2 regions of the Weizmannia sp. WK01 genome follow, and region 2 is predicted to be linked to the other one. Evidence: a T-box and tRNA genes for the amino acid it is inferred to sense, from the RefSeq annotation. Region 2 holds a T-box; the other holds one or more tRNA genes.
The links. The T-box of region 2 lies ahead of tyrS (tyrosine--tRNA ligase). A T-box ahead of a tRNA ligase gene usually reads a tRNA of that ligase, here a tRNA-Tyr.
Positions count from the first base shown of each region.

Region 1: it encodes a tRNA-Tyr, which carries the amino acid that the T-box ahead of tyrS (tyrosine--tRNA ligase) is inferred to sense. The anticodon was not compared.

Region 1 covers NZ_CP109616.1:2,782,089-2,792,423, reverse strand. Annotated here, with positions in the region: rRNA gene OF158_RS13475 (23S ribosomal RNA) at 1-2,213, shown strand, start outside; rRNA gene rrf (5S ribosomal RNA) at 2,390-2,505, shown strand; tRNA gene OF158_RS13465 (tRNA-Asn) at 2,512-2,586, shown strand; tRNA gene OF158_RS13460 (tRNA-Ser) at 2,591-2,680, shown strand; tRNA gene OF158_RS13455 (tRNA-Glu) at 2,694-2,765, shown strand; tRNA gene OF158_RS13450 (tRNA-Val) at 2,777-2,852, shown strand; tRNA gene OF158_RS13445 (tRNA-Met) at 2,862-2,935, shown strand; tRNA gene OF158_RS13440 (tRNA-Asp) at 2,948-3,023, shown strand; tRNA gene OF158_RS13435 (tRNA-Phe) at 3,042-3,117, shown strand; tRNA gene OF158_RS13430 (tRNA-Thr) at 3,122-3,197, shown strand; tRNA gene OF158_RS13425 (tRNA-Tyr) at 3,206-3,287, shown strand; tRNA gene OF158_RS13420 (tRNA-Trp) at 3,296-3,369, shown strand; tRNA gene OF158_RS13415 (tRNA-His) at 3,378-3,453, shown strand; tRNA gene OF158_RS13410 (tRNA-Gln) at 3,461-3,532, shown strand; tRNA gene OF158_RS13405 (tRNA-Gly) at 3,536-3,610, shown strand; tRNA gene OF158_RS13400 (tRNA-Cys) at 3,616-3,689, shown strand; tRNA gene OF158_RS13395 (tRNA-Leu) at 3,699-3,780, shown strand; gene OF158_RS13390 (YetF domain-containing protein) at 4,022-4,234, opposite strand; gene OF158_RS13385 (DUF421 domain-containing protein) at 4,283-4,486, opposite strand; gene OF158_RS13380 (LLM class flavin-dependent oxidoreductase) at 4,860-5,879, shown strand; tRNA gene OF158_RS13375 (tRNA-Leu) at 5,997-6,078, shown strand; gene OF158_RS13370 (zinc-dependent alcohol dehydrogenase family protein) at 6,466-7,593, shown strand; gene OF158_RS13365 (DMT family transporter) at 8,004-8,888, shown strand; gene OF158_RS13360 (hypothetical protein) at 9,017-9,289, shown strand; gene OF158_RS13355 (MFS transporter) at 9,636-10,335, shown strand, end outside.
Region 2 covers NZ_CP109616.1:2,409,429-2,419,763, reverse strand. Annotated here, with positions in the region: gene fdhF (formate dehydrogenase subunit alpha) at 1-1,389, opposite strand, end outside; gene fdhD (formate dehydrogenase accessory sulfurtransferase FdhD) at 1,632-2,441, shown strand; T-box leader at 2,654-2,852, shown strand; gene tyrS (tyrosine--tRNA ligase) at 2,996-4,255, shown strand; gene OF158_RS11555 (sigma-54 interaction domain-containing protein) at 4,355-5,728, opposite strand; gene pruA (L-glutamate gamma-semialdehyde dehydrogenase) at 5,911-7,458, shown strand; gene OF158_RS11545 (proline dehydrogenase family protein) at 7,474-8,469, shown strand; gene OF158_RS11540 (helix-turn-helix domain-containing protein) at 8,681-9,118, opposite strand; gene rpsD (30S ribosomal protein S4) at 9,488-10,090, opposite strand.

The DNA of each region.
Region 1 (10,335 bases), 370 kb from region 2:
AAACCAGGTGATCTACCCATGTCCAGGGTGAAGGCAAGGTAACACTTGCTGGAGGCCCGAACCCACGCACGTTGAAAAGTGCGGGGATGAGGTGTGGGTAGCGGAGAAATTCCAATCGAACTTGGAGATAGCTGGTTCTCTCCGAAATAGCTTTAGGGCTAGCCTCAAGCGAAGAGTTTTGGAGGTAGAGCACTGTTTGGACGAGGGGCCCTCATCGGGTTACCGAATTCAGACAAACTCCGAATGCCAAAAACTTATGCTTGGGAGTCAGACTGTGAGTGATAAGATCCATGGTCGAAAGGGAAACAGCCCAGACCGCCAGCTAAGGTCCCAAAGTATACGTTAAGTGGAAAAGGATGTGGCGTTGCTTAGACAACCAGGATGTTGGCTTAGAAGCAGCCATCATTCAAAGAGTGCGTAATAGCTCACTGGTCGAGTGACGCTGCGCCGAAAATGTACCGGGGCTAAACGTATCACCGAAGCTGCGGATGGACACCATTTGGTGTCCGTGGTAGGAGAGCGTTCTAAGGGCGTTGAAGCCGGACCGGAAGGACCGGTGGAGTGCTTAGAAGTGAGAATGCCGGTATGAGTAGCGAAAGAAGGGTGAGAATCCCTTCCACCGAATGCCTAAGGTTTCCTGAGGAAGGCTCGTCCGCTCAGGGTTAGTCGGGGCCTAAGCCGAGGCCGAAAGGCGTAGGCGATGGACAACAGGTTGATATTCCTGTACCGCCTCTTCACCGTTTGAACGATGGGGGGACGCAGGAGGATAGGGCAAGCGCGACACTGGTTGATCGCGTCCAAGCAGTTAGGCCGGTGCGGAGGCAAATCCTTCGCGCCAAGGCGGAGCTGTGATGGCGAGGGAAATTTTAGTACCGAAGTTCCTGATTCCACACTGCCAAGAAAAGCCTCTAGTGAGGTGAAAGGCGCCCGTACCGCAAACCGACACAGGTAGGCGAGGAGAGAATCCTAAGGTGAGCGAGAGAACTCTCGTTAAGGAACTCGGCAAAATGACCCCGTAACTTCGGGAGAAGGGGTGCTTTTTGGGGTGTATGCCCCGGGAAGCCGCAGTGAATAGGCCCAGGCGACTGTTTAGCAAAAACACAGGTCTCTGCGAAGCCGCAAGGCGAAGTATAGGGGCTGACACCTGCCCGGTGCTGGAAGGTTAAGGAGAGGGGTTAGCCGTAAGGCGAAGCTCTGAACTGAAGCCCCAGTAAACGGCGGCCGTAACTATAACGGTCCTAAGGTAGCGAAATTCCTTGTCAGGTAAGTTCTGACCCGCACGAAAGGTGTAACGATCTGGGCACTGTCTCAACGAGAGACTCGGTGAAATTATAGTACCTGTGAAGATGCAGGTTACCCGCGACAGGACGGAAAGACCCCATGGAGCTTTACTGCAGCCTGATATTGAATTTCGGTACAGCTTGTACAGGATAGGTAGGAGCCTTGGAAACCGGAGCGCCAGCTTCGGCGGAGGCATCGGTGGGATACTACCCTGGCTGTATTGAAATTCTAACCCGCACCCCTTACCGGGGTGGGAGACAGTGTCAGGCAGGCAGTTTGACTGGGGCGGTCGCCTCCTAAAAGGTAACGGAGGCGCCCAAAGGTTCCCTCAGAATGGTTGGAAATCATTCGCAGAGTGTAAAGGCATAAGGGAGCTTGACTGCGAGACTTACAAGTCGAGCAGGGACGAAAGTCGGGCTTAGTGATCCGGTGGTTCCGCATGGAAGGGCCATCGCTCAACGGATAAAAGCTACCCTGGGGATAACAGGCTGATCTCCCCCAAGAGTCCACATCGACGGGGAGGTTTGGCACCTCGATGTCGGCTCATCGCATCCTGGGGCTGTAGTCGGTCCCAAGGGTTGGGCTGTTCGCCCATTAAAGCGGTACGCGAGCTGGGTTCAGAACGTCGTGAGACAGTTCGGTCCCTATCCGTCGCGGGCGCAGGAAATTTGAGAGGAGCTGTCCTTAGTACGAGAGGACCGGGATGGACGCACCGCTGGTGTACCAGTTGTCTTGCCAAAGGCATCGCTGGGTAGCTATGTGCGGAAGGGATAAGTGCTGAAAGCATCTAAGCATGAAGCCCCCCTCAAGATGAGATTTCCCACAGTTTATACTGGTAAGATCCCTGAAAGATGATCAGGTTGATAGGTCCGGGGTGGAAGCGCGGCGACGCGTGGAGCTGACGGATACTAATCGATCGAGGACTTAACCAAATAGAAAAGTGAAGGCCGCCTTGAAAAAGGTGCGCTGGAGCTAGACAATTCTCAAAGTTAGAAGTAAAAACGCATTCTCCGTTTACAGTTTTTTCTCCCATCCGGTTTTCAGGGAATCACATAATTCCTGTTGATAAGAAATGAAAACTTTGTTATAATGATTTTTGTCATTAAGGTCCGGTGGCGATGGCGGAAAGGTCACACCCGTTCCCATCCCGAACACGGAAGTTAAGCTTTCCAGCGCCGATGGTAGTTGGGGGTTTCCCCCTGCGAGAGTAGGACGCTGCCGGGCTTGTATTCCGCAGTAGCTCAGTGGTAGAGCAATCGGCTGTTAACCGATCGGTCGTAGGTTCGAATCCTACCTGCGGAGCCATCATGGAGAGCTGTCCGAGAGGCCGAAGGAGCACGATTGGAAATCGTGTAGGCGGCTAAAAGCTGTCTCAAGGGTTCGAATCCCTTGCTCTCCGTCATGATCCATATGGCCCGTTGGTCAAGCGGTTAAGACACCGCCCTTTCACGGCGGTAACACGGGTTCGAATCCCGTACGGGTCATCATTATAACTGGAGGATTAGCTCAGCTGGGAGAGCGTCTGCCTTACAAGCAGAGGGTCGGCGGTTCGATCCCGTCATCCTCCACCATTTTATCATCGCGGGGTGGAGCAGTCTGGTAGCTCGTCGGGCTCATAACCCGAAGGTCGCAGGTTCAAATCCTGCCCCCGCAATTTACATATAAAGGTCCCGTAGTGTAGCGGTTATCACGCCTGCCTGTCACGCAGGAGATCGCGGGTTCGATTCCCGTCGGGACCGCCATCCATTTTACATAATTGTGGCTCGGTAGCTCAGTCGGTAGAGCAAAGGACTGAAAATCCTTGTGTCGGCGGTTCGATTCCGTCCCGAGCCACCATTTGGCCGGTCTAGCTCAATTGGTAGAGCAACTGACTTGTAATCAGTAGGTTGGGGGTTCAAGTCCTCTGGCCGGCACCACGCAATATGGAGGGGTAGCGAAGTGGCTAAACGCGGCGGACTGTAAATCCGCTCCCTCAGGGTTCGGCGGTTCGAATCCGTCCCCCTCCATTTTTTAAAGGGGCATAGTTTAAAGGTAGAACAGAGGTCTCCAAAACCTCCAGTGTGGGTTCGATTCCTACTGCCCCTGCCATTATGATGGCGGTTGTGGCGAAGTGGTTAACGCACCGGATTGTGGCTCCGGCATTCGTGGGTTCGATTCCCACCATCCGCCCCATATTTATTGGGCCATAGCCAAGCGGTAAGGCAACGGACTTTGACTCCGTCATGCGCTGGTTCGAATCCAGCTGGCCCAGTATGCGGAAGTAGTTCAGTGGTAGAACATCACCTTGCCAAGGTGGGGGTCGCGGGTTCGAATCCCGTCTTCCGCTCCATTGATGGCGGCATAGCCAAGAGGTAAGGCAGAGGTCTGCAAAACCTTTATCACCGGTTCGATTCCGGTTGCCGCCTCCATCATATCATGCCGGTGTGGCGGAATTGGCAGACGCGCACGACTCAAAATCGTGTTCCTTCGGGAGTGTCGGTTCGACCCCGACCACCGGTATAATAGCATCACATTGAAAGCTGATGCCAAATGGAACGCTTCTCAAGATAAAGAGAAGCGTTTTTTTATTGCAATTATATTATTGAAGCCGAGGCCAATTTAAGTGGCTGCTTGAAAGCGTACACTTGTGAGTATCTATAGTTGTTTAACTTGTACAAAAAGGGAATTGATCTAATAAGAAAGGTTTGGAAATACTATCTTAGATTTTCCTTTTATAATGAGAACAGAACTGGGCAGCCTACTATTTACTAGGGTTGTTTTTTCTTTTTTTTACCGTAATCGTCCCATCTTTTTCAAGATAGGCCTGGTCAATTTCATCAAGCAAAAATACGCCCTGCTTTCTCAATAACTCCGACAGTTGATTCATATCAATTTTATTTTTTTTCAGTACGACTTTGTTAATTTTTCCTTTATCGATAATCACCGTTTTATCCCCGATAAGGAATTTTTCCAGTTTATCATAGCGATAAATGAGGATGTCAAAAATGATTTTAATGATGACCTAAACAGAAAGCATCACAAGAATGTAGTACCATTTTACACTTGGGTCATAAAGGCCGTTGCCGACGATTTCAGACAGCATTATGCTCCAGATGAAGTCGATTGGCGTAAGGTTTGAAATGCTTTTGGCGCCGGTACATTTTAGACAAAAAATGAGCGCAAGAAAGCCCATAATCAATTTTAATAAGTCCATGCCAATTTGCATCGCTAACCCCCTCCTTTAAAAGGTCCGGTTTTCTCTCGATTGTTCACTTTTACGGGGCTTTCCAACGATTGATCCAGTTATGCATACTGCTTCAACAAGCAGTCTATTTTCCATTTCGCCAACTTCATGAAGTTTGGATACCAATGCTCTTTCTGCTGCTTCTATTGGGAAGCTTGTACCCGAAACACCCAACGCCCATGGGTCCGATCATACGAGCACTGTTTTTCATTGCATTTTCCCTTAATTTCAGTATCATAAACGAACGTTCTCATCATTGGGATACACCGGACAGGTTAGGCAAATCATTTTGTTTTGGGAATCTGTTATTTTACAATAGATCTATCTTCACGAGTAGAAGGAAAGGAAGCGGACAATGGGTAGTCAAAAAAAGTTGAATGACGTTGCATTTTCGGTTTTAGATTTGATCCCCGTTTTATCTGGAAAGACACCGGCAGATTCGTTTAAAAATAGCCTAAGCCTCGCACAGCATGTTGAAAATTGGGGCTACAAACGATACTGGCTCGCGGAGCACCATAATATGGTGGGAGTAGCCAGCTCTGCAACGGCTGTTTTAGTCGGGTATATAGCGGCAGGGACGAAAACCATCCGTGTCGGGTCTGGCGGTGTGATGCTTCCAAATCATGCACCGCTTGTCGTGGCTGAGCAGTTTGGAACACTGGGTTCCATCTATCCAGGCAGAATTGATCTCGGCCTTGGCCGTGCGCCGGGTACAGACCAATTGACAGCTGCGGCGCTCAGAAGGAATTTAAGGGGCGGGGAAATGGATTTTCCGGATAATGTCCAAGAACTGATGAACTATTTTCTCTCGGATAAAGAACGCAGGACGTATGCACGGGCCGTCGTGGCAGAAGGGGTGGATGTTCCGGTTTGGCTTCTTGGGTCAAGTACATACAGTGCCACACTTGCTGCCAGGCTCGGCCTGCCGTTTTCGTTTGCAAGCCATTTTGCACCAGCGCAATTGTTTGATGCTTTATACCTTTATCGGGAGAACTTCAAACCGTCCAAGTATTTGCAAAAGCCATATGTGATTGCGTGTGTGAATGGCGTAGCAGCTGACACAGATGCAGAAGCAGAAAGGATCGCAACAAGCCTGTACCAGTTTTTCCTCGGCGTTATCCGTGGAAAATCGCAGACGCTGCAGCCGCCTGTCGATAGCATGAACGGGATTTGGACTCCGTTTGAAAAAGAAGCGGCATTGCGTCAGCTTGAATATGCTTTTATCGGTTCAAAACAGACAATCAAAGAGAAAATGGAAGAATTTTTGGATGATACACAGGTCGATGAGTTGATGTTTGTATCGCATATTTACAACCATGAAGAGCGGCTGCGGTCTTATGAGATCCTAAGTGAACTGAAGGAAGATCATATGTGAATAGGGGAGCTGTTTTGCTTCCCTTTTTCACACAATGGTTATTGACATTTTTTACGATCTGGATATAATTATAAAAGTGACATAACAAACAGTTTTGTTTGAGATTCATAGGATCATGCCGGTGTGGCGGAATTGGCAGACGCGCACGACTCAAAATCGTGTTCCTTCGGGAGTGTCGGTTCGACCCCGACCACCGGTATCAAAAGATCACATTTCAGTTTTTCGGTAAAACGTTCCTTATAATCTAGTAAGGAGCGTTTTTTCATTTTCCGGAAGAAGTCACTCTCTTCAATCGGTGAAGGGCAGAAGGTAAGGGATGAATTTCGGTTTGCATTTACTAAAGGCTGCTTATTTGTTTTTTTCATTATTCAGTCGTAAAATAAAATAAAGAATTTAATAATAGCGAATCTAAACACAAATCACTATACTTATCAAGGCTATGAAGCATATCAGCTAGTTCCGGGCGTTCCAGATTTGTTCAGCAATCCCAATTCGCCGAAAACAAAGCATATAAGTGATATTCGTAGGCTTTGAAAACCGTTCAAGTGCGCTGATACATAACGAATTTCAGAGGAGATGGGTGAGAGTGAAGATCAGAGCTGCTGTACTACGGGAATCAGGTGCTGCTATGCCATATGCAGCAAGCAAACCGATTAAAATTGAAACATTGGAACTCGATGAACCGCAACAAGGAGAAGTGCTTGTCAAGATGAAGGCGGCCAGTTTGTGCCACTCGGATTTGTCTGTTATAAATGGCAGCAGACCCCGGCCTTTACCGATGGCTCTTGGGCATGAGGCTGCCGGTGAAGTGGTGAAAACCGGTAAAGGTGTGACGGATCTTGCGCCGGGTGACCATGTTGTTTGTGTGTTTGTACCAAGCTGTGGCGAATGCCTGCCGTGCAAGGAGGGACGCCCTGCATTATGCGAAACGGGTGCGGCTTCAAACGCGGCAGGTACTTTACCAGGAGGCGGCATCCGGCTGCATGCAAATGGTGAAGACATCATGCACCATCTCGGCGTATCCGCTTTTTCAGAATATGCTGTTGTGTCCCGTCGTTCTTTGATTAAAATTGAAAAAGACGTTCCGTTTGAAAAGCTTGCCCTTTTTGGATGCGCTGTCATTACGGGGGTCGGGGCAGTCGTGAATACAGCCCGGATTAAGTTGGGCAGCACAGTTGCGGTTGTCGGTTTGGGCGGCGTCGGATTAAGCGCATTAATCGGGGCTGTATCAGCAGGGGCGAGCCGTGTAGTAGCAGTAGATGTCAATGAAAATAAATTTGCGTTGGCAAAAAGGTTTGGAGCAACAGATGTATTTGATTCCAAAGATCCAGATGTTGTTGAGAAAATACGTGAAGCAACTGGCGGGGGACTGGATACTGTTTTTGAGACGGTAGGTGCAGTCCCGGCGATGGAAACGGCATACGCCATCACCAAGCGCGGTGGCACAACCGTTACGACAGGACTACCGGATCCAAAACATCATTTTTCTTTCCCTTATGTAACGCTGACGGCTGAGGAACGGACGCTAAAAGGTTCCTATATCGGTAGCTGTGTTCCAGAAAGGGATATTCCAAATTATATCCGGCTTTTTAAAAACGGCCGCTTGCCAGTGGATGAATTGGTAAGTGATGTCATTTCTTTGGATGAGATAAATGAGGGTTTCGACAAATTGGCTAAAGGGGATTCATCTAGAATCATGATTCGGTTCGACTAAAAGATGATTGCCAGAAAAGGTGTCCCGTGCCGATAAAGTGGCAGCCATGTTAAAACACAATAAAGAAGAGATCAAGCAACTAGAAATGAACTTAAGTATTTACATCAAGTCCGAGCACCCATTTGCATGATGACGACTTGGTACAGCAGATAACAAGGCTGGAATATTTTGTTCATTTTATAAAACGGCAAAAATTTTGATTTCCTGACTGAATCCAGCGATTCGCAAATGGTTTGAGGAGAAATATAGGATTTCGTCAGCATCCGCTTTGAGGAGGATGGCGGCAGGGTCATATACGTGGTCTACAAAAGGCTTGGCGCCACGCAAAGTGCTAGGCCTTTTATTTACAATTTTTTCAATACAAATTATACTGAAAATAAGACCTTATACATAAAAGAAGGATTACTTTCATGAATAAACCGGCATTTTTAAAACTAAGCATCTCCATGGTGATTTTTGGTTCAATCGGATTTTTCTCTAAGTATACGGGCCTGCCCGCACTGGAACTCGTTTTCGTCCGCTGTGTGAGTGCTTCAGCAATCTTAGCCGTTTACTGGCTTGCGACCGGCCAGTACAAAAAAGAGCGCTGGAGTATAAAAGAGATGCTCTTTATTTTAGGCGGAGGTGTTACGCTTGTCATCAACTGGCTTTTCTTGTTTTTGGCGTTTGAAAAAACTTCTGTCACCGCCGCGATTTCCATTTACAATACAGCTCCGCTCATTGTGCTTGTTGCAGGCTGGACGCTGTTCCGGGAAAAATTCCAATGGGGCGGACTGCTTGCCACTTTGGCGGCCTTTATCGGCACCATCATGATTACCGTAACAGCTTCCTCTGCGTTCAGCCACGTTCTCCTGGTTGGGTCGGTTTACGCATTTTGTGCGGCGATTTTTTATGCAGGTACAGTGATGATCGGCACAAGGATCAAACAGGCAAGTCCATACCTCGTCACGTTTCTGCAAACATTCATCGGGGTCATCATGCTGGCGCCTTTTGTCGACTTTTCAAAATACACTGGGCTCACTCCCGAAAACTGGACATTCAGCTTGCTGACAGGTGTCATCCATACCGGTATCGTGTATTTGCTGTTTTATGGCAGCATCCGATTTTTGCGCACGTCCGTCATCTCAGCCCTTTCTTATCTTGATCCGTGCGTTGCCATTTTGCTTGATATTTTCATCACTGGTTTCGCACCGTCCTATATGCAGGCAGCCGGCATCGCCATCATCTTTTTAGCTGTCTCCTATACAGTAAGAAAAAACAGACAGGAAGACCCGGCAACACAAAGACAAGTATAAATTGGGGCTTGCTGAACGAATCCGCTTCTGCGTTTGTCCCCACTTTGTCAGTAAGCTCTAGAAGAACTTCGAAAATGCGATTCTGTCTTTTCTATACATTGAATCAGTTTTCAAGTGCAAGCTTTTCTTTGGATTTTTATAATCCCCTTGTATTTAAATTTTTGCCAAAGCTGTCAGCATCCTTGCCAAATCTAGGAATTTTGCTTATTCAGCAAGCCCTAAATTGGCTTTCTTATCCGCAGTTTGATCTAGGGGATGGGAACGGTTATTTTTTTTTGGGGGTGGTTGGATTGTTTATGGCAGCAAAAATTCAGCAGCACTTTTTCATATGGTCGAGCTACACATCAGTTTTTGCCATCTCAACCGACGCCCGCAATCGCGGCACTTTTTCATATGGCTGAGCTGCACCATCATTTTACCGGTCACAATACATGTTCTTTATCCTCTGCAGCTCCGCTTCTTTCCCATTCTTTTAAAAGAGTGCGTTTATGGGACCCCGCATATTGCTGTTGCATTTCGCTTTCACGCCGTCCGTTTGGGATACCTGTTGATTGCCAAAAATAGAAGGCTTCCACTTTTTTTAATCTCTAAAAAATCTGCAAAAAGGGTTGACGAGCTGAATAAAAAATACTAATATAGAGATATTTAATTTTTGAAATATTAGAAATCCATACAATATTAGCGACCGATTCAATTAAGTTGAAGTTTCATTCAGCTAAAAAATGACAATTCAGGGAGGTATGACCGTTGAATCAGACGATCGGGCATCAGTTGGACAGACTGTCAGTAGGAAAAGTGCAACGACGGGCAACCATGGTAATTGGAATGGGATTATTTTTTGATTTTTTTGAGTTATTTCTTGCAGGGGTGCTCTCCAGTGTATTAGGTGAAGAATTTCATGTCTCTGCTTCACTTATGCCTTTGCTGCTGGGCTCCAGCTTTTTGGGGATGTTTATCGGGGCTATTTTCCTTTGCCATATTGCGGACCGTTACGGCAGAAAGCGGGCGTTTATGCTCAATATCGGCATTTATAGTCTTTTTACTATTTTCATTGCCTTTAGCCCGAATGTCGGCACGGTCATTTTTTTCCGGTTCCTGGCAGGAATGGGCCTGGGCGCGCAGCCGGCGTTATGTGATACATATTTAAGCGAATTGATTCCGTCGGTAAAACGCGGGAAATATATTGTCTGGGCGTATACGCTTGGTTTTCTCGCCGTTCCTGTTGAAGGATTTCTTTCCCGTGTCCTTGTACCTTTAAGCCCAATGGGATTGGATGGATGGAGATGGGTGTTCCTGCTTGGGGCGGCAGGGGGTGTTTTCGTCTTGATAGCGGCGCGGTCGCTTCCGGAGTCTCCGCGCTGGCTTGCCACAAAAGGAAGAATGCAGGAAGCAGTTGCATTACTGGAGAGATTTCAGGAAGGAAAGAAAGAGGCCGGGATGGTTTCAA
Region 2 (10,335 bases):
CATTTCGTTTTTGCGCATATCGGCAACAATCAGTTTCTGGCCGTGCAGTTTATGGGCCCGTTTGATGCGAGTTGCAAGGACCGGGTGGGCTTCCGCCGGGTTCGCGCCGACAATTATGACAAGACCGGCTGAGGCAATATCTTTAATCGTGCCGCTGTCGCCGCCCATGCCAACGGTTCTGAGCAGGCCGTCCGTTGCCGGCGACTGGCAATAGCGCGAACAGTTGTCGACATTGTTGGTTTCAAATACCTGGCGCGCCAGCTTTTGCATTAAATAGTTTTCTTCATTGGTGACTTTTGAAGAAGAAATAAAACCGACCGCATCTTTTCCGTATTGCGAATGGATTTCTTTCAGCCGGCTTGCCACCACGCTGAGCGCTTCATCCCATGATGTTTCTACAAATTTACCGTCTTTGCGGACAAGCGGTTTTGTCAGCCGTTTATCGGAATTGACAAAATCCCAGCCGAATTTTCCTTTGATGCAAGTGGAGATGGCGTTTACCGGGCCTTCATGCTTCGGTTCGATTTTTAAAATTTTCCGGCCCTTTGTCCATACTTCAAATGTGCAGCCGACACCGCAGAAGGTGCAAACGGTTTTCGTTTTTTTCGTGCGCTGTTCGCGCATCGAAGCTTCGATTTCGGATATGGCAAAAATGCTGCCGTAACCCGGTTCGACTTTTTTCACAAGATCAATCATCGGGTCGAGCAGATCCTCTTCAAGCCCGGTTAAATAGCCTGCCTCGCCGAGCATCGATTTTTCCATCAGTGCATTGCAAGGGCAGACGGTGACGCAATGCCCGCAGGAAACGCATGACGATTCATTGATCGGAACGCCGTTATCCCAAATGACGCGCGGGCGTTCTGCTTCCCAGTCAATGGAAAGCGTTTCGTTCACCTGCAGATTTTGGCAGGCTTCCACGCATCTCCCGCATGCGATGCACTGGTTCGGGTCGTACCGGTAAAACGGGTGCGAATAGTCGACCCCGCTTGCGTCCGTTTTTGGCGTAAACGGATATTTCTGGTGTTCGATGCCCATTTTTTCCGTTGTATTGTGGACGATGCAGTTGCCGTTGTTATTGTCGCACACCGTACAGTATAAAAGGTGGTTGGCGAGAATCCTGTCCATCGCGTCATGCCGGGCCGCTTCCGACTGGTCATCGCTGAGGCGGACCACCATGCCGTCCTCCGCCGCCGTCGAACAGGTGCGCATCAGTTCCCCGTTCACTTCCGCAATACACGTGTCGCAAGTTTGGATCGGATCTACTTCCGGGTAATAGCAAATTTGTGGATGAAAAATATCATTCCGGTTGATCACATCGATGATTTTCTCGCCGGGGCGGGCTTCATAATCCCGGCCATCAATCGTGATGTGAATCGATTTGGTTTCCATTTCTTTTCCTCCTTTTGCAAACAGTGAAGGCAGGCCTTCAGAAAAGAATACAAAAAACCGGCAACTCTGTTACTTATACCAAACCTTTGCAAAAATAAAACTATCATTCTCTTTTTTTATTCTAGCATCTGATGCAAAAATGAACAAACCATCAGAGTGTTTTGCCTATTTGAGCGGGCGGCTTTTGTTTTTAATCTGATTCCTTTAAAATAAAACATTATAGACAGGGGGCTGTTGAACCCATGAAAAATGTGGACACGCAGAGGGAAATTCTCCGTTTCAAGAACGGGAGGCTCGAACGGGCGCTGGATACAGTCGCAACGGAATTCCCGGTGACATTAAAAGTGAATGGGCAGGAATGGGTGACGATGGTGTGCACACCTGAATATATCGAGGACATGGCGGTCGGTTATCTTGTGTCGGAAAGGGTTGTCCGGCGCTATGAAGATATCCGCGACATCTGGACGGATGAAAAAGGAGGATTCGTCCATGTCCGGACCGATCATCTTAATCCTTATTACGAACAGCTGCAAAATAAACGTTATATCACCTCCTGCTGTGGAATGAGCAGGCAGGCGTTTGTTTTTGTCAATGATGCTCTGGCGGCGAAAAAAATGGACGGTGTGCACGTCCGGATTACAGTTGATGATTGTTTCCGGCTGATGGAAGCATTGCAGGAGAATGCCGAAGTGTTTAAAAAAACAGGGGGCGTCCATAATGCTGCGCTGTGCGATGCCGGCGGGATCCTTGTCAGCCGGATGGATATCGGCCGCCATAACGCGCTTGATAAAATTTACGGATATTGTTTGAAAAATCAGGTTTCCACAAAAGGGAAAATCCTTGCATTCAGCGGGCGCATTTCCTCGGAAATTTTATTGAAGACAGCCAAAATCGGCTGCGAGGTGATTTTATCGAAATCGGCACCCACCACACTCGCCCTGGAATCCGCCGAAGAACTCGGCATTACCACGATCGGCTTTATCCGCGGCGGGTCGATGAATATTTACACCTGCCCGGAACGGATTGCCGGTGTTGCCGCCCATGCCCGGTGATTGCCGGGTGTATACGATCGGAAAGGCACGGTTTGGGTTGGAAGAAAACGGGAAGACACGCTGGAAGGCGTGCTTCGGGACGGAACAGGGCCTTTGCCGGATGAGGAAAGGTTAAAATGGGCATTACCGGATTTGAAGAAAGCGCTGGTGCAGCCTGCTTGGCAAGGTTGACATTTCAAAATGTATATGGTAAAATAACTTACAATTTGATGAATGAAGCGTCGAAAGGATCAAGTAGCTTCCTGTTGCTGCATACAAGAGAGCCGGTGGTTGGTGCGAACCGGTACAGGCAGGCGGCGAATTACACCCCGGAGCTTTTGCCGGATACGGCAGACGGCCCCCAGCCGTTATCCAAATGAGTGGAGAAGCAATTCTCAAGTTGGGTGGTAACGCGATACAATCGTCCCTTCGTTTTGACGGAGGGGCGTTTTTATTGTTTACAGGAAAAAGAAGGCAGCATACAGGTTTCATGATCCCATCATCGTTAAGTAGGGCACTTGGAACCTGAAAGATGCCGGCACCAGAGGCTACATAAAAAAGGAGTGGGATTTTAAATGGATTTACTTGAAGATTTAAAATGGCGGGGGATCATTTACCAGCAAACAGACGAAGAAGGGCTCGCGGAGTTGCTTCAAAACCGGAAAGTGACCCTGTATTGCGGGATTGACCCGACAGGCGACAGCATGCATATCGGGCATCTTCTCCCGTACCTCACGCTGCGTCGCTTCCAGCAGGCGGGACACCGGCCGATTGTCGTGCTCGGCGGGGCAACCGGCATGATCGGCGACCCGAGCGGCAAGAAGGAAGAAAGAAAGCTGTTAACGGTTGAAAAGGTCAAGCAAAACGGCGAAGCATTGAGAAAACAGCTGGAACGATTTTTCGATTTTGACGGCGAGTCAGCCGCCATCATGGTCAATAACTATGACTGGCACGGCTCGATGGACCTTGTTACTTTCCTGCGTGATTACGGAAAGCATATCGGCATCAACTACATGCTTGCAAAAGATACGATCGCATCCCGGCTTGAAACTGGTATTTCGTTTACGGAATTTACATATACGATCCTCCAGGCCGTCGACTACTTTAACTTGTATAAACAATACAACTGCCGCCTGCAAATCGGCGGAAGTGACCAGTGGGGCAATATTACAAGCGGCCTTGAGCTGATCCGCAAGCTTGAACCGGAAGGCGAAAAAGCTTTCGGACTAACCATTCCGCTTGTCACAAAAGCGGACGGCACCAAATTCGGGAAAACAGAAAGCGGCGCAGTCTGGCTCGATGCCGAGAAAACATCGCCATATGAGTTTTACCAGTTCTGGGTCAACACGGCTGACCTCGATGTCGTAAAATACTTGAAGTACTTCACCTTCTTGCCAAAAGAAGAAATCGAAGAGCTGGAAAAATCGGTTGAAACCGAACCGCATCTCCGCAAAGCCCAAAAAGCGCTGGCCGCGGAAATGACAAAACTGATCCATGGGGAGGAAGCATTGCAGCAGGCTTTGAATATTACGGAAGCATTGTTCAGCGGCAATGTGAAGAAACTGTCGGCTGAAGAAATGAAGCAGGGATTTAAAGATGTTCCGTCATTCCAGCTTGAAAGCGAAGAACAAAAGCAGCTTGTGGAGTTGCTCGTTGCCGCCAAAATCTCCCCGTCAAAACGCCAGGCACGCGAAGATATCCAAAACGGTGCCATTTACGTAAACGGTGACCGCATAACGGATCTCGGCTATGCGTTAGGGGAACAGGATAAAATCGGCGGCGAATTTACCGTCATTAGAAGGGGAAAGAAAAAATACTTTTTAATTAAACATTGAGGATAAAGGGATGCACAATGGAGATGCCTAAAATGTGCATCCCTTTTTTATGGTTCCAATTGCGACTTGCCTTTCTCTTTTCGTTTTTCCCGCCGGAAGTCAGCTCCCAATTCCAAATTTTTTCAACTTCTGATACAAGGTGACCCTTGAAATGCCCAGTTCTTTTGCTGCGGCGGATTTGTTCCCGCCTGCTTTGCGCAATGCTTTTTCGATGAGCTGTTTTTCCATATTTTCTTTTTCCACAGGCAAAGTGCCGCTTTCCGGGAGGACGTGTTCGGACGCCCGCATTTCGGTTCCTTGGAAAAAGCGAAGAAGGGAAGTACGGTCAATAAACGGCTTTTCTGATAAAATCACCATCCGTTCCATTAAATTCCTGAGCTCCCGGACATTCCCCGGCCAATCGTACGTTTGCAGGAAAGAGAGGGCATCGGGGGCAAGCTCCGGTTCAGGCATTTTATACTGGACGGCAAATTGTTTTAGAAAGTAGCGGGCAAGGATCGGAATATCGTCTGGGCGCATCCTTAATGGCGGCATCGTAATTTGAATAACATTTAGCCGGTAATAAAGGTCCGACCTGAATGTCTTTTCTTTCATCATTTTTTCAATGTCCTGGTTTGTGGCGGCAATAAAGCGGACATTGATTTTCCTGCCCGAAGCGTCGCCAATGCGGTAAATCACTTTTTCCTGCAGCACGCGTAGCAATTTCACCTGCATATCGAGCGGCAGTTCGCCGATTTCGTCCAAAAACAGCGTACCTCCGTCCGCTTCTTCAATTTTTCCGGCTTTTCCTTTTTTCTCCGCACCCGTAAAGGTGCCTGGTTCATAGCCGAATAATTCGCTTTCAAACAAGGCAGAAGGAATCGAGCCGCAGTTCACCGGAATAAAAGGGCCGTTTTTCCGCGCACTTGCTTCATGGATGGCGCGCGCGCATATCTCTTTCCCTGTGCCGGACTCGCCGAGAATAAGCGTGACGGCATCCGTTTTCGCCGCTTTCGCCGCAATTTGGATCGTATTCCGGAGCACGCGGCTTTTCCCTTTTAATTTGGAAAAAGGCGTTTCTTCATAGCTTGTGTACATTTTTTGGCGCAATTCATTCAGCTCAATAGAAGTGGAGACGAGATTGTCGTTCAGCCTGACAATCTGGGTGATATCGCGTTCCACGGATACCGCGCCGATCAGACTGCCGCTGTTATCAAAAATGGGCCGGGCGTTCACAACAACATGCTTGTCAGGGCGGGGCCGGTGATACTGATCGGTAATACGGGCTTTTGTCCGCAACACTTTGAGCACCATTAAATCATCATCACGAAAAAAATCGGTAATTTTTTTGGTTAAGATCATTTCTTTTGGAATATTGTAAGTCCGGACGGCGGCATCGTTCCAATAAATGACTTCCTTTTTTTCGTTTACAATCGTAATCGCATCATTTTCCGCTGATAATACCGACTGCAAATAAGACAGTTCATTTGCCATTTCCCTCCTCCTCCCCTTTGTCGTGTAAAGGTATTGTACATTTGATTTACAATTATGTAAATATATTGTACATAGAAAACGGTTTATTTTTTTACAAATACAAAGCAAAAGGGGATGTTGCAGCAGTTGGCATGCTTTTTGCATGGTAATAAGTCAGAACGAGGATGAAGGAGGTTTTTTCATTGGTCTTGCCTTTTAAACATGAACCATTAACGGATTTTAACCAGCCTGAGAACGTACAGGCGTTTGAAGCGGCACTTGAAAAAGTGCGTGCGGAACTCGGAAAGGAGTACCCGCTTGTTATAAACGGAGAACGGATTTTTACGGAGGATAAGCTCGTATCCGTCAATCCTGCGAATAAAGAACAGGTTGTCGGGAAAGTTTCGAAAGCATCGAAAGCACTGGTTGACAAAGCTTTCGAAGGTGCCAATGAGGCATTTCGCAGCTGGCGGAAAATGGCACCTGAAACGCGGGCGAATGTGTTGTTCAAAGCCGCTGCGATTGCGCGCCGCCGCAAACATGAGCTGTCGGCGTGGCTTGTATTTGATGCCGGCAAGCCGTGGAGCCAGGCGGACGGGGATACGGCGGAAGGAATCGACTTTTTGGAATACTACGGCCGCCAGATGCTCGAGCTTGCAAAGGGGCAGGAAATGGCACAGCGTGAAAATGAGCACAATACTTATTTTTATCAGCCGATGGGACCGGGGGTAACGATTCCACCGTGGAATTTCGCTTTCGCCATTGTTTGCGGCACGACGGTTGCCCCGCTTGTTGCCGGGAACCCGGTTTTGCTGAAGCCTTCGGAAAGCACGCCTGTGATTGCATACAAACTCGTTGAAATTTTGGAAGAAGCGGGGGTTCCAAAGGGCGTGCTCCAGTTTGTGCCAGGCGATCCGGCGGAAATCGGCGATTATCTGGTGGATCATCCTTCCACCCATTGGATTAACTTTACGGGTTCCAAAGCAACGGGCCTGCGCATTTATGAACGGGCTGCGAAAGTGCAGAAGGGCCAGCACTTTTTAAAACGGGTTGTCGCTGAAATGGGCGGAAAGGATACGATTATTGTTGATAAAGAAGCGGATCTCGATCTTGCTGCAGATGCGATTGTCCAGTCGGCATTCGGTTTTTCCGGCCAGAAATGTTCAGCCTGCTCGCGGGCAGTCGTGCATGAAGACGTGTATGAAGAAGTGCTCGAAAAGGCGATTGCCCTTGCGAAAAACGTAACCGTCGGCGACCCGTCCGAAGAAAATGTGTATATGGGTGCAGTCATTAACGAAAAGCAGTTTAACAAGATTAAAAGTTATATAGAAATCGGCAAAGAAGAAGGCGAACTTGTCTTCGGTGGGGAAACGAATGGCGAAAAAGGATTTTTCGTTTACCCGACGATTTTTAAAGATGTATATCCAAAGGCACGGATCATGCAGGAAGAAATTTTCGGGCCGGTTGTCGCTTTTGCGAAAGGAAAAGATTTTGACGAACTGCTTGAAATTGCCAATAATACGGAATACGGACTGACAGGCGCCGTCATTTCGAAAAACAGGGAGCATTTGGAACGCGCCCGGTACGAATTCCATGTCGGCAACCTGTATTTTAACCGGGGATGCACGGCGGCCGTTGTCGGTTACCAGCCGTTCGGCGGTTTTAAAATGTCCGGCACCGATTCGAAAGCGGGCGGCCCGGATTATTTGAAGCTGTTTATGGAAGCAAAATCTGTATCGGAAATGTTTTAACGGGAGGAAAGGCGTATGGCGAATTTGACGAGAGATTTTTTCATCGGCCTTTCAAACAGCAGGTTTTTAAATAAAAGTGCACAAAAATGGGGTTTCCGGTTCGGTGCTGAAAAATTTGTGGCGGGGACGGATATTGATTCCGTCACCCGGACCATCCGGGAAATGAATGCCCGTGGAATCAGCTGTACCGTTGACAATCTGGGCGAATTCGTATCTGAAAAAGCGGAAGCGGAGTCGGCGAAACAGCGCATTCTGCAAATGCTGGACAGGATTCATGAGGAGAACCTGGATTGCCATATCTCGGTGAAACTGACCCAGCTCGGGCTTGATATTGACCGTGCGTTCTGCCTGCAAAATATGGAAGACATTTTGACGCGTGCAGCAGCATACGGGATTTTTATCAATATTGACATGGAAGATTATACCCATTTTCATGCTACAATAGAGGTGTTGAAAACCCTGCTTGAAACGTACCAAAATGTCGGGACAGTCATCCAGGCGTATTTGCGCAACGCCGAAGCGGTTATGGATGAACTGAAGGATGTCCGGCTCAGGATTGTAAAGGGCGCTTACAAAGAAAGCGAGACAGCCGCTTTTCAGTCAAAAGCGGAAATTGACCGGAACTATGTAAAGCTTGTAAAAAAACGGCTGCTCGGCGAGGCATATACGTCCATTGCCACCCATGACCACCACATCATTCGCGAACTGGAAGCATTTATTGAAGAAAACCAAATCCCGCACAGCCGGTTTGAGTTTCAGATGCTGTACGGATTTCGCCAGGAGATGCAGTATGAACTGGCGAAAAAATACCATTTCACGACGTACATGCCGTTCGGAAATGACTGGTTCGGCTATTATATGCGGCGCCTTGCCGAACGCCCGCAAAATGTGAACCTGATTGTAAAGGATGCACTGTATACAAAAGATAATAAATTGAAAAAAGAACCGCTTCTCACCGCTGCCCTGACCGCTTCGCTTTTCATGCTGTGGCGACGCAAAAGGAAGAGGTAAGAAAAAGGCCGCTCCGCAAAGCAACCGTGCCCCGGGCGGCCTTTTCTATTTCATTTTGTTGATTTGTATTTCTATCCCGGCCGCGCCGTGCCTAACCCGGCATGGGCAAGCTATCAGTAAATTGTGCCACAACGGTGAAAACCAATGGCACGGACTCCTCTTTTTTTATTTTCCCGCACGGTTAAGGACTTTCCAGTTTGGACCAACCCAATTATGCATATTGGACTTCTTTCGGTTCAATTTTTGTAATCGAAAACATGTTCATTGCTTCCATTACATCACGTATACGTTCAATCGTAGCGCCATAGTATTCATTTCTTTCATCCCTTGATACTTGAGACGGGGCCACTCCCAGTTTCTCTGTCAATTCGGCTTGGGACATGCCAATATATATTCTGTATGCAATTAAAGTTCTGCCGATGTTCCGTAAATTAATGACAGTGTCGAACTCTCCCCGCTTGATTCTTTCATAATAGTCCACTTCTTCTTTGAGTTGTTCGTGAAAAGACATATAAGGTTGGATGGCGAGATCAATTTGTTCTTGGGTGAGCCCCAAATCTTTAAATCTCAACTTCTCTGACTCAATAAATTCCCTGTCTTGTTTTAGCTTTTCTACAGCTTCTTTATAAGCACGCTCAGTTTTAATCATTGAATGACCCCTCACTTAAATTTATCTCTTCTTCTTTTTTGATATATTATTTTTGTAACGAGTTTGTCACTTTACAATTTTTACGATTCCTTTTGGCTTAAAAGTATTATTAATCTATATGTTAACTTCACATTAATGTTATATTTAATTTATCTCAAGATCCCTGTGAGATCAACTAAAACGTTGAAAAAATTTGATTTTTTGTAATCATTATGCCCCCGATGTATTGCTAATGATTGGTGCAGACTTATCCGTGGATTTTCCCGCTCGTCACTGGAATTCAGACACATAAAAGGCCCTGAAAAACTTGGTAAAACAAGTTTTTCAGGGCCTTATCACGGTTAGACAAACCGGTTAGATTGCCACCTATTATCTTGAATAGAACTCAACGATTAACGATTCGTTAATTTCAGCCGGCAGTTCCGAGCGTTCAGGGAGGCGGCTGTAAGTCCCTTCAAGCTTGTCTGCATCAAAAGAAAGGTAATCCGGAACGAATGTCGTTGTTTCGATCGCTTCTTTGATAACATCAAGGTTGCGGGATTTTTCGCGTACGCCGATCGTTTGCCCCGGTTCTACACGGTAAGACGGGATATCGACGCGTTTGCCGTCAACAAGAATATGCCCATGGTTTACGAGCTGGCGTGCTTGGCGGCGTGTGCGAGCCAAACCGAGACGGTAAACAAGGTTATCAAGGCGTGATTCCAAAAGAACCATGAAATTTTCACCGTGTTTCCCTTGCATTTTGCCAGCTTTCAGGAAAGTGTTGTGGAATTGGCGTTCATTTAAGCCGTACATATGGCGAAGCTTTTGTTTTTCCTGTAATTGCAAGCCATATTCAGACAATTTTCTGCGCTGATTCGGGCCGTGCTGTCCAGGTGCATAAGGACGCTTCTCCAATTCTTTTCCGGTACCGCTTAAAGAAATCCCGAGACGGCGGGACAATTTCCAGCTTGGACCTGTATAACGAGCCATGAAAGACTCCTCCTTTGTTTTTATTTTGTTGTAAAATAAAAACAGATATCATGGACACTTCTTCATGCGTATTTTGTTTTCATGTACCATCGCCCCAGCAGCAGAGGGTTACACGATACACCTTGCATTCAGGCAAGGAACAAAATACAAACACAAAGCCGTCCAATAAGGCTGCATTATTTTACACAACGTTGATTATATGTTTTCAAAGATAAAAAGTCAACAACAAATGCAAATTGGCAGTT